DNA from 3 places in the Rhodococcus koreensis genome. Region 2 is predicted to be linked to each of the others. Evidence: riboswitches for the same ligand, from Rfam matches in the RefSeq annotation. Region 2 holds a riboswitch; each other region holds the start of a gene.
What was found. A riboswitch is a leader RNA that binds a small molecule or an ion and turns the genes downstream of it on or off. The one in region 2 is predicted to bind cyclic di-AMP.

Region 1: linked by a shared signal. The riboswitch ahead of JWS14_RS27400 (transglycosylase family protein) and the one ahead of JWS14_RS05845 (NlpC/P60 family protein) in region 2 are both predicted to bind cyclic di-AMP.
Region 3: linked by a shared signal. The riboswitch ahead of JWS14_RS48365 (transglycosylase family protein) and the one ahead of JWS14_RS05845 (NlpC/P60 family protein) in region 2 are both predicted to bind cyclic di-AMP.

Annotation. Positions count from the first base shown of each region.
Region 1 covers NZ_CP070609.1:5,968,068-5,971,333, reverse strand. The annotation lists gene JWS14_RS27415 (cold-shock protein) at 1-329, opposite strand, end outside; gene JWS14_RS27410 (hypothetical protein) at 499-738, shown strand; gene JWS14_RS27405 (YccF domain-containing protein) at 783-1,160, shown strand; cyclic di-AMP (ydaO/yuaA leader) riboswitch at 1,395-1,608, shown strand; gene JWS14_RS27400 (transglycosylase family protein) at 1,617-2,198, shown strand; gene JWS14_RS27395 (hypothetical protein) at 2,265-2,453, opposite strand; gene JWS14_RS27390 (helicase-associated domain-containing protein) at 2,514-3,266, shown strand, end outside.
Region 2 covers NZ_CP070609.1:1,278,782-1,282,047, reverse strand. The annotation lists gene JWS14_RS05850 (DEDD exonuclease domain-containing protein) at 1-1,135, opposite strand, end outside; cyclic di-AMP (ydaO/yuaA leader) riboswitch at 1,593-1,757, shown strand; gene JWS14_RS05845 (NlpC/P60 family protein) at 1,772-2,317, shown strand; gene JWS14_RS05840 (C40 family peptidase) at 2,699-3,266, shown strand, end outside.
Region 3 covers NZ_CP070611.1:378,136-381,401, reverse strand. The annotation lists gene JWS14_RS48370 (YegP family protein) at 310-489, shown strand; gene JWS14_RS48365 (transglycosylase family protein) at 893-1,474, opposite strand; cyclic di-AMP (ydaO/yuaA leader) riboswitch at 1,483-1,696, opposite strand; gene JWS14_RS48360 (hypothetical protein) at 2,292-2,450, opposite strand; gene JWS14_RS48355 (pyridoxamine 5'-phosphate oxidase family protein) at 2,603-3,262, shown strand.

The DNA of each region.
Region 1 (3,266 bases), 4.7 Mb from region 2:
CGCAGGTCCGGCTGGACCTTCGCCTCGAGCAGCGTGATCATGTCCTCGACCATGCCGTGCAGTTCGTCCGGCGTGTGCTTCTTGGCGGACGGCTCCTTGCGCGCGGCGTTCTGACGCAGCGACGGCGCAGGGTCGAGCACCTTCAGGCTCAGCGCCTGGGGTCCGCGTCGACCGGCGGCCATGCCGAACTCCACACGCTGACCGGCCTTGAGGCCCTCGACGCCCTCGGGAAGAGCGGACGAACGCACATAGACGTCCTCCCCCTCCTCCTGCGACAGAAAGCCGAAGCCCTTTTCGACGTCGTACCACTTCACCTTGCCGGTCGGCACCGCGTTCACCCGCTCATCACTTGGAGTGCAGTTGGTTGCACTTGGTATTTGTTGCACTTGGTATGCAAAACAGCGCGCCCCACCTCTGGTGCGGGACGCGCAGTGCCCACAGTCTACCTTGCAGACACCCCCTCCGGCATTCGGGTTTCCAGGCACTATCGTTGCTGGTGTGGCCCACGAATCGACTCCTTCGAGCACACCTCACACACCCCGGAGGGGCGACGGACTCCTGCGGGTCGCGCTCGCTCTCTTCGCGATCGGCTTCGTCGCGATCGTGGCGATCTTCCTGACCCCGGTGCTCTCCGATTCCGAACCGGGTCTCGTTCTCTACCTCATCGCCCTCGCCTGCCCGATCGGATTCCTGCTCGGAATCGTCGCGGCACTGAGGCAGGGCAGACGCTCGCGCTGACACACCCGATCACCGAGGCATTCCCAACCACCGAGGGGACGATCATGAGAATTCTGCTCAACATCATCTGGCTGGTCTTCGGCGGTCTGTGGCTGGCGCTGGGGTACTTCGTCGCCGGAATCCTGTGCTTCATCCTGATCATCACGATCCCGTTCGGCATCGCGTCGTTCCGCGTCGGCGTCTACGCGCTGTGGCCGTTCGGGAAGACCGTGATCGACAAGCCGACGGCCGGTGTGGCCTCGCTGATCGGCAACGTCATCTGGTTCATCATCGCTGGTCTGTGGCTCGCGATCGGGCACGTCGTGACGGCAATCGCCATGGCGATCACGATCATCGGGATCCCGCTCGCCGTCGCGAACATCAAGATGATTCCCATCTCGCTGATGCCCCTCGGCAAGGACATCGTCGACGCACCGCAGTGATGTGAGCTTCCTCACATAACGACCCGGTAACGGAAGGGCAACGGGACGGCGATACGCACGTCTCGTCGCCACTAGCTGGGAAGAGTCCCGGCGCGCCCAATGAGGCCCCGCAACAGGCGAAGACACTCCGCGTTATCAAATGGTGACACTGCGGCCTCGGCCCGTTACCGTCGTCACCGGCCGATGAAACATCGGCCACGTCCGGCCCGCCGCGCCAAACCTCGTCCCGCGGGTACCGGAGTCCCGACGAAGCATTCCAGGGACGAGGACGGGGGACCCAAAGTCCTCCAGGGAACGCAAGTTTCCAGACGGACACCGGTCCGAATGTGCCTCGCACAGTCGGATCTTGGGGTGAAGCCAGACCCTCTCCAGCCAGGAGAGGCGAGGCCGGGCGACCTCTCAGCCCGAACCCGACAGCTGACCTCGCAGGCGCGTGTGGAGAGGATCTCTACCACTATGAGCGGACGCCATCGCAAGCCCACCACCACCGGCCGCACCGTCGCCAAGGTCGCCGTCACCGGCGCCATCATGGGCGTCGCCGGAGCAGCCTTCTCGGGCACCGCGAACGCGGCACCCGACTCCGACTGGGACCGCCTCGCGCAGTGCGAGTCCGGCGGAAACTGGGGCATCAACACCGGAAACGGCTTCCAGGGCGGACTCCAGTTCTCCCCGAGCACCTGGAACGCACACGGTGGAACCCAGTACGCAGCCACCGCCAACCAGGCCTCGCGTGAACAGCAGATCGTCGTCGCCGAGAAGGTCCTCGACTCCCAGGGCTGGGGCGCATGGCCGTCCTGCTCCTCGAGCCTCGGCCTGAGCAGCGCACCCACCCAGCGCACCACCCCCGCCACCGTGCCCGAGGCGCCCGCGGCGCCTGCCCTCCCCGACATCACGGGCGGCGTCCCCAGCACCAGCGGCACCTCGCAGTACGCCGGCGCCGTCGACAGCGCGATCGAGGCCGTCAAGGCCCAGGGCATCGCGATCGATCCCCAGATCCTGCAGCTCATCGACGCGAACAAGGGACTGCTCCCGCAGTAATCCCCGCAACTCACAGAAGAGGGGCCCTGCACCGATCCGGTGCAGGGCCCCTCTTCTGTCGCATGGTCAGCGGTTGATCACCGTGTGCGGGTGCGCGTACGGCAACGACTCCGCCGGCAACGGGAACTCGGTGTCCTCGCCGAACGGGGACAATCCGCCCGCACGGGTCGACGACAGTTCGGTCACGGCGTGATCTCCATCGGCGGTTTCGGGCCACCCTGGATCCACATACTGCTTCTTCGAATTGTTAGCCACGGTGCCATTTTGACAGGAGCATTCGGCGACGTACAGCCCAGGTCTCTAATCTGATAGTCGATGACCGACACCGACGACACCATCGCGAGCACCAACGGCACCGCAGTCTCCCCCCGCGGCGCCGCGACGCTCGCGGACTGGCTGGCCGCGCGCAGCGACGCAGAACTGACGGATCTGCTCCGCAGGCGCCCCGATCTCGCGGTCCCGCCGCCGGCCACGATCGTCGTCCTCGCCGGCCGCGCCGAGCAACGGGCCTCGGTCGCCCGGGCGGCCGACAACCTCACGTCCCTGGACTTCGGTGTCCTCGAACTCCTGGCGCTCGAGCGCGCCGACGAGGTGCCCGTGCCCCGGGCCACCCTGCAGGAGGCGGTGGGGTCGCGGGCGACGAAGAAGACCGTCGACGCCACCCTCGACGGCCTGCGGTCCGTCGGGATCGTCTGGGGCGACAAGACGACGCTGCGGATCGTTCCCGCCGTCGTGGCCACCATCCCGTGGCGCGTCGGACGAAGCGCCGAACCCGTCGAGACGCTCGACGAGGCCGGGATCACGGCGGCGCTGGCGGGACTGCAGACCGCCGAACGGGACATCCTCGAGACCCTGGCGAAGTCGAGTTCGATCGGGCGGACCCGGGACGCGGCTCCCGGGACACCCCCCGACCGTCCCGTTCAGCGGCTCCTCGCCGCCGGGCTGCTGCGGTGGATCGACGACGAGACCGTCGAATTGCCGTTCCAGGTGCGGCAGGTCCTGCGTGGGGAGGCCGTCTTCGACCCCACCTCGCTGGCCGCACCCGGTGTGACGGGCCGCAAACACAAG
Region 2 (3,266 bases):
GCCCGAGCTCGCGGGGCGGGCACTGCGCACCGTGCGCCCGTCCCTTCGGGATCCGGCTCGTGCAGGTGCGGAGAATGCAGTACTCGGCGAGGACGTCGGCGACGTCGGCGGCGGTCGAGCGGGACCGGAACGGACCTAGCGAATCGGCGGCCGGGGTCCGCACGACCGACAGCCGGGGGAAGGCCTCCGCGGTGAGCGTGATCCACCAGCCGCGCTTCGGGTACTTGGACCGCCGGTTGTACGGCGGGGTGTGGGCGGCGAGCAGCCGGAGCTCGCGCACACCCGCCTCGAGAGCATGCGCGCATTCGACGTGGTCGATCCGGGTGGTCAACGCGACCATCTCCTTCATCCGGCCGCGCGTCTCCGAGCCGGTGAAGTAATTGCGCACCCGGCGGCGCAGATCCGTCGCCGTGCCGACGTAGAGGACCTCGTCGGACGGCCCCCGGAACAGGTAGACGCCGGGCGAACGGGGGAGATGACTGGCGAGCGTGCGTTTGGCCCGCTGGTGCGAAGAGACGTCGGGAAGGTAGTCGACGAGCTCGGTGAGACTGTGCACTCCCTGGTTGCCGACCCGGGCGATGAGGGCGTGCAGGACGTCGACGGTGGCGCGGGCGTCGTCGAGGGCCCGGTGGGTCGGGGTGGTTCCGACGTCGAACAGCCGGGCGAGCGACGACAGCTTCACGGACGGCGCCTCGTCGCGGGTGAGGACCCGCCGGGCCAGTTTGACCGTGCAGAGCACGGTGAACTTGGGCCAGGGGGTGTCGGTGGCCGACGCAGCGGCCTTGAGGAAGCCGGTGTCGAAGGGGGCGTTGTGGGCGACGAGCACCGCTCCGCGTGCGAACTCGAGGAACGCGGGCAGCACGCGCTCGATGCGCGGTGCGTCGATCACCATCGCGGTCGTGATGCCCGTGATCTCGACGATGTGCGGCGGGATGGACCGTCCCGGGTCGACGAGGGTGGCCATCTCGGCGATCACCTCGCCGCCGCGGATCTTCACGGCGCCGATCTCGGTGATGGCGTCCTCGCCCGGCCGCGCTCCGGTGGTCTCGAGGTCGACCACCACGAACGTGGTGTCCCGCAGCGGGGTGTCGAGCTCGTCGAATCTCAACTGTTCGGGTACGCCGGGGACACTCACGGCTCAGAGCGTATGGACGGGCACCGACAGACCCGCCCGGGAGGCTCGGAGAGACGAGGATCACACTGCCCGTGTGCGGGCCGCGGCGGCGGGTGGAGCGACGGTCGGGCGCGCGACCCAGAACGGGGGTTCCGGGGGTGCGGGGGCCGAGGGCGGCGGGTCCGGTGCAGTTGTCGGGCAGCGTCCGCGCCACCCCCGTTGAACAGCGGGAACGCGGAGCCTGACACGCCCGGAGGGTCGCGGGGCTACGCGAAATGTCCACTCCCGCTGTCGAAAAGCGAACGGAAACATACCGCTTGTTATCGAGTCGTTACCGAATGTGGGTACCGCGCGCCCGCATGCCTCGAAACGGCGCAAACGGACACTTTCCGCGTGTTCCGGTCGACACCGGGGTATTCCATTTCGTAACCTTCCTGAGACCTAGCGGAGTCTCGCAGCCTCAACACCGGGGCAGCATCGCTAGTCACCGCCTAATCGGCCACTCGCGAGAGCGGTCGTACCGGGAACCCAAGTTTCTACTGGGGTGAATCCCGCCGGGACGTCCTCACGCACCGGTGGGTAGGGCTGATCTTCCCAGCCCGAACCCGTCAGCTAACTCGGTCGGCGGATGAATGGAAGAAACGGAGTACCCCTTTCGTGGCGTCACAAGTTTCCAAGCGGAATGTGCGACGGGCAGTCGTCGCCGGCGCGCTCGCAGTCGGAGCGCTCACCGCTACCGCGGCCCCCGCGGCCGCAGACCCCATCACCATTCCCGGTGTCGGAACCTTCGAGATCCCGGGTGTCGTCATCCCGCAGATCCCCGGTGTCCCGAACCTGCCCGCGCCCCCCGCGCCGGGCAGCACCGCAGGTGACAAGGCCGTTCAGGCCGCTCAGGCGAAGCTCGGCTCGCCGTACGTCTACGGCGCCGCAGGTCCCAACTCGTTCGACTGCTCCGGCCTGGTGCAGTGGGCGTTCAAGCAGGCCGGACTGAACCTGCCGCGCACCAGCTACGCGCAGGCGGCCGCCGGTACCCCGGTGTCGCAGTCCGATCTCCGCCCCGGCGACGTGATCTCCTTCTACGGCGGCTCGCACTCGGGCATCTACGCCGGCAACGGCAACGTGATCCACGCCTCCACCGAGGGGCAGCCCGTCAAGTTGGCGCCCATCGCGTCCATGCCTTTCGACGGGGCACGCCGCTACTGATCCACGCGCGAGGCGAGGCATCCACCGAGTCGAGGGCGGGGATGCACGGGGTAGCTTCGTAGGATCTCGCACGACCACCGAGGGTGGGTTCGAATCACGATTCGAACCCACCCTCGATGTCGTTGCGCCCCAGGCAGACAGCGTGTCGTTCACCCGCCCGGTGGTCCCCGCCACCCCCGTCGTGACATGGGTGGACACACACGTATGTCATTCCGTAACCTAACCGAGACCTTGCGAAGTCTTGCCGCGCCAACCGGGCGGCAACGCGGGGTCACCACCTCTTCGGCATTCCGCGGTCGCATCGGCCGGGGAAATTCCTGAGCCGCGCATCGGACAACCGACCCGGCGGGTGGAGATCGACGATCGGAGAACCGCATTTCCGTGGCCTCACACAAGATGAAGCGCTCCCTGGGCAGCGTGCTGACAGCCGGAGCGCTGTCGGTGGCACTCGTGTCGCTGCCCTCGATCCCGGCGGGTGCGGACCCGGTCACCACCAACCCGACCGAGACGCTGACGAAGCTCGGTGACCTGTCCCGGCAGTCCGAGCAGACGTCGGAGGCCCTCCACAACGCGCAGATCGATCTCGAGGCCAAGCAGTCGGCCCAACGCGATGCGGACGCCCGGCTCGCGGCCGACCAAGGTGTGCTCGACGAGGCCAACGCCCGCGTCGCCGTCTTCCAGCCCGTGGTGAACAAACTCGCCACTGCCAACTACCAGGGCGCCCGGACCAATCGCCTGTTCGCCGTGATGGTGAGCGACTCACCGCAGCAACTCCTCGACCAGATGTCCGCTCTGGACGCCATCTCCAACGACACCCGCAATCAGGTCGCGCAATTCCAATCGGCCACGTCGGACGCCACCAAGGCGGCCGAGGCGTCGAAGCAGTCCGCGGATTCCGCGCGGGCGGCCACCGAGCAGGCCAAGGTGGTCAGCGACGACCTGCAGCGCA
Region 3 (3,266 bases), on a different replicon from region 2:
TCAATCGGAGACCGACCTCCGCGAAGGGCTTACCCCGACTGCGCCTCGCCCCCGCCCCCGCAACGATCACCTCAATCGAGTGGTGCGCCAAAATCGTTGGCAGGCAGTTATTTTCGATTGCCGGTGACAATTAATATGTAAACTAGACTGCTCCGTATTTCATCAGATGCATCATTTCCGGGCACTCAACGGCCATGCCTGGTAGCTGACCTCCGTGGGGGAATCGTGCATTTCGTTGTCGATGCGTGTTCGATCGGCTTACCGTGAGCATGGTCCGCGTCCGCCGGGGACTCATCCAGAGGAGGAGCGATGACTGCGAAGTTCGAGCTGTTCAAGGACACCGCCGGCCAGTTCCGGTTTCACCTGAAGGCGGCTAACGGCGAGATCATCGCGGCCAGCCAGGGCTACACCTCGAAGGCGGCGGCTCAAAACGGGATCGACTCAATCAAAGCCAATGCGGCAACGGCTCCAACCGCGGACCTAACCTGACCTGAACGGACGCATGCCTTGCGCTGACGGGAACGCTCCGGTGGCAGGCTATTCGGTTCGGGCGGCGCAGACCCAGCACCCCTCGGTCCGCCACAAAGGGAAATCGTCTCGCATACACCCGGATTATCGACTTACTCAAACCGGATACGAACATTCGCCGTGGAGGCTCCGCCGATGCCGTTTTCGCGAGCAGCGTTGTCAGGTGGTTCTCGTAAAAGTTGAGGTCCTGGCGCTGCGGTAGGACCTTGACGTCGTGCGCGATGCCTACCACGGTTCCATTGTCAGCAACGCCAATGAGAAGGACACCCCTGATCAGCACCCATACCCAACTGCTGACCCGACGACACACGAGGGGCCCTGCACCGGATCGGTGCAGGGCCCCTCTTCTGTGAGGCGCGGGGGATTACTGCGGGAGCAGTCCCTTGTTCGCGTCGATGAGCTGCAGGATCTGGGGATCGATCGCGATGCCCTGAGCCTTGACGGCCTCGATCGCGCTGTCGACGACACCGGCGTACTGCGCGGTGCCGCTGGTGCTGGGGACGCCGCCCGTGAGGTCGGGGAGTGCCGGCGCCGCGGGGGCCTCGGGCACGGTTGCGGGGGCGGTGCGCTGGGTGGGTGCGCTGCTCAGGCCGAGGCTCGAGGAGCAGGACGGCCATGCGCCCCAGCCCTGGGAGTCGAGGACCTTCTCGGCGACGACGATCTGCTCTTCACGCGAGGCCTGGTTGGCGCTGGCCGCGTACTGGGTGCCACCGTGCGCGTTCCAGGTGCTCGGGGAGAACTGGAGTCCACCCTGGAAGCCGTTTCCGGTGTTGATTCCCCAGTTTCCGCCGGACTCGCACTGCGCGAGGCGGTCCCAGTCGGAGTCGGGTGCCGCGTTCGCGGTGCCCGAGAAGGCTGCTCCGGCGACACCCATGATGGCGCCGGTGACGGCGACCTTGGCGACGGTGCGGCCGGTGGTGGTGGGCTTGCGATGGCGTCCGCTCATAGTGGTCGAGATCCTCTCCACACGCGCCTGCGAGGTCAGCTGTCGGGTTCGGGCTGAGAGGTCGCCCGGCCTCGCCTCTCCTGGCTGGAGAGGGTCTGGCTTCACCCCAAGATCCGAGTGTGCGAGGCACATTCGGACCGGTGTCCGTCTGAGAACTTGCGTTCCCTGGAGGACTTTGGGTCCCCCGTCCTCGTCCCTGGAATGCTTCGTCGGGACTCCGGTACCCGCGGGACGAGGCTTGGCGCGGCGGGCCGGATGTGGCCGATGTTTCCTCGGCCGGTGACGACGGTAACGGGCCGAGGCCGCAATGTCACCATTTGATAACGCGGAGTGTCTTCGCCTGTTGCGGGGCCCCATTGGACGCACAGAGACCCCTCCCAGCTAGTGGCAACGAGACACGGGTATCGCCGAGCCGTTGCCCTTCCGTTACCGGACCGCTATGTGAGGAAGCTCACGCCACCGCGGTGCGTCGACGATCTCCTTGGCCGGTGCCCTGAGCGGAGATGGAGATGGGTGGGATGAGTGGATCCGACACTCAGGGTCCGATCGGTGGGCGCTGTGCGTCTTCGGCGCGGCGATGGCCCGGTAGACCATGAAGCGGGCGACATTGAACAGCTGCTGGGGGAAAGGCTTTGCGATGGAGGGGATGGGGCGCAGGGCGTGCGAAACTCCCGGGCCGGCCATTGACCGGTCCTGGCTCTGCGGGCCACCTCAGGGCAGCCGCGCTCCCGCAGGAAACCCAGGACGAGAGCGCTGAATTCGTCGGTCCGCCGGTACACACTCCCACATCGGTCGTGCTGCACGCCCCGGAGAAGTGCTACTCGATGTGCCCGGACGAGCCGATCTCGGCGGATACCTCGTCGAGGCGGCGTTTGGCCCTCTCCAGCCGGCCCTCGAGTTCGAGGACTTCCACCACTAACTCGTCCCGCTCGGCCAGCCGGCGGGCAAGCTCGTCTCGAGGGGATTTGGTCTTCATCCATTCACGGTACGCCCAGGTCACCGACCGATGCCTGGCCCAGGATCGCCCGCGTTGCAGCCCTCCCACGGTGTTGTTGCGCGGCGCGACGCACCCGCCTGGGTCCCGTAGGGTGAACCGGCCAATGATGCCGAACCGTAATGGAGAGACAGATGAGGCAGATCGGTAGCGCCGGAGAACGAGACCTCCAGCATCGGTACGGCACCGTCGAGCGTGCCGCCCGGTTCTATGCCGAACAGGTGCTCGACCATCTCACTCCGGCCATGATCGATTTCGTCGGCCGCCAGGAGATCGCGTTCGTCGCCACCGCGGACGCGGCCGGCGAATGTGACAACAGCCTGCGCGCCGGCGCACCCGGATTCCTGCACGTGATCGACCCCAAAACCCTCGCCTACCCCGAGTACCGAGGCAACGGGGTGATGGCCAGTCTCGGCAACATCGCCGAGAACCCGCACGTCGGACTCGTGCTCGTCGATTTCGTCCACGATCTGATCGGGCTGCACATCAACGGCGCGGCGCGGATCGTCGAGGACGACGTGCTGCGCTCCGAACTCCCGGATCTACCGGGCGACTGCGCGCCGGGACGAATCCCGCAACGGTGGGTGATGGTGGAGGTCGAAGAGGCATACATTCACTGCCGCAAGCACATTCCCCGCATGGAGCCCGTTCCGCAGCACCGGGACTGGGGAACCGACGAAGCGAAACGCAAGGGCGGTGACTACTTCGACGCGAAAGACACCCAGCGATACGACAGAGCGGCGGCGACCGCACCGCCCGAATCGACTCCGGTCTTGCCGTCGAGGTGTTTGTGACGTG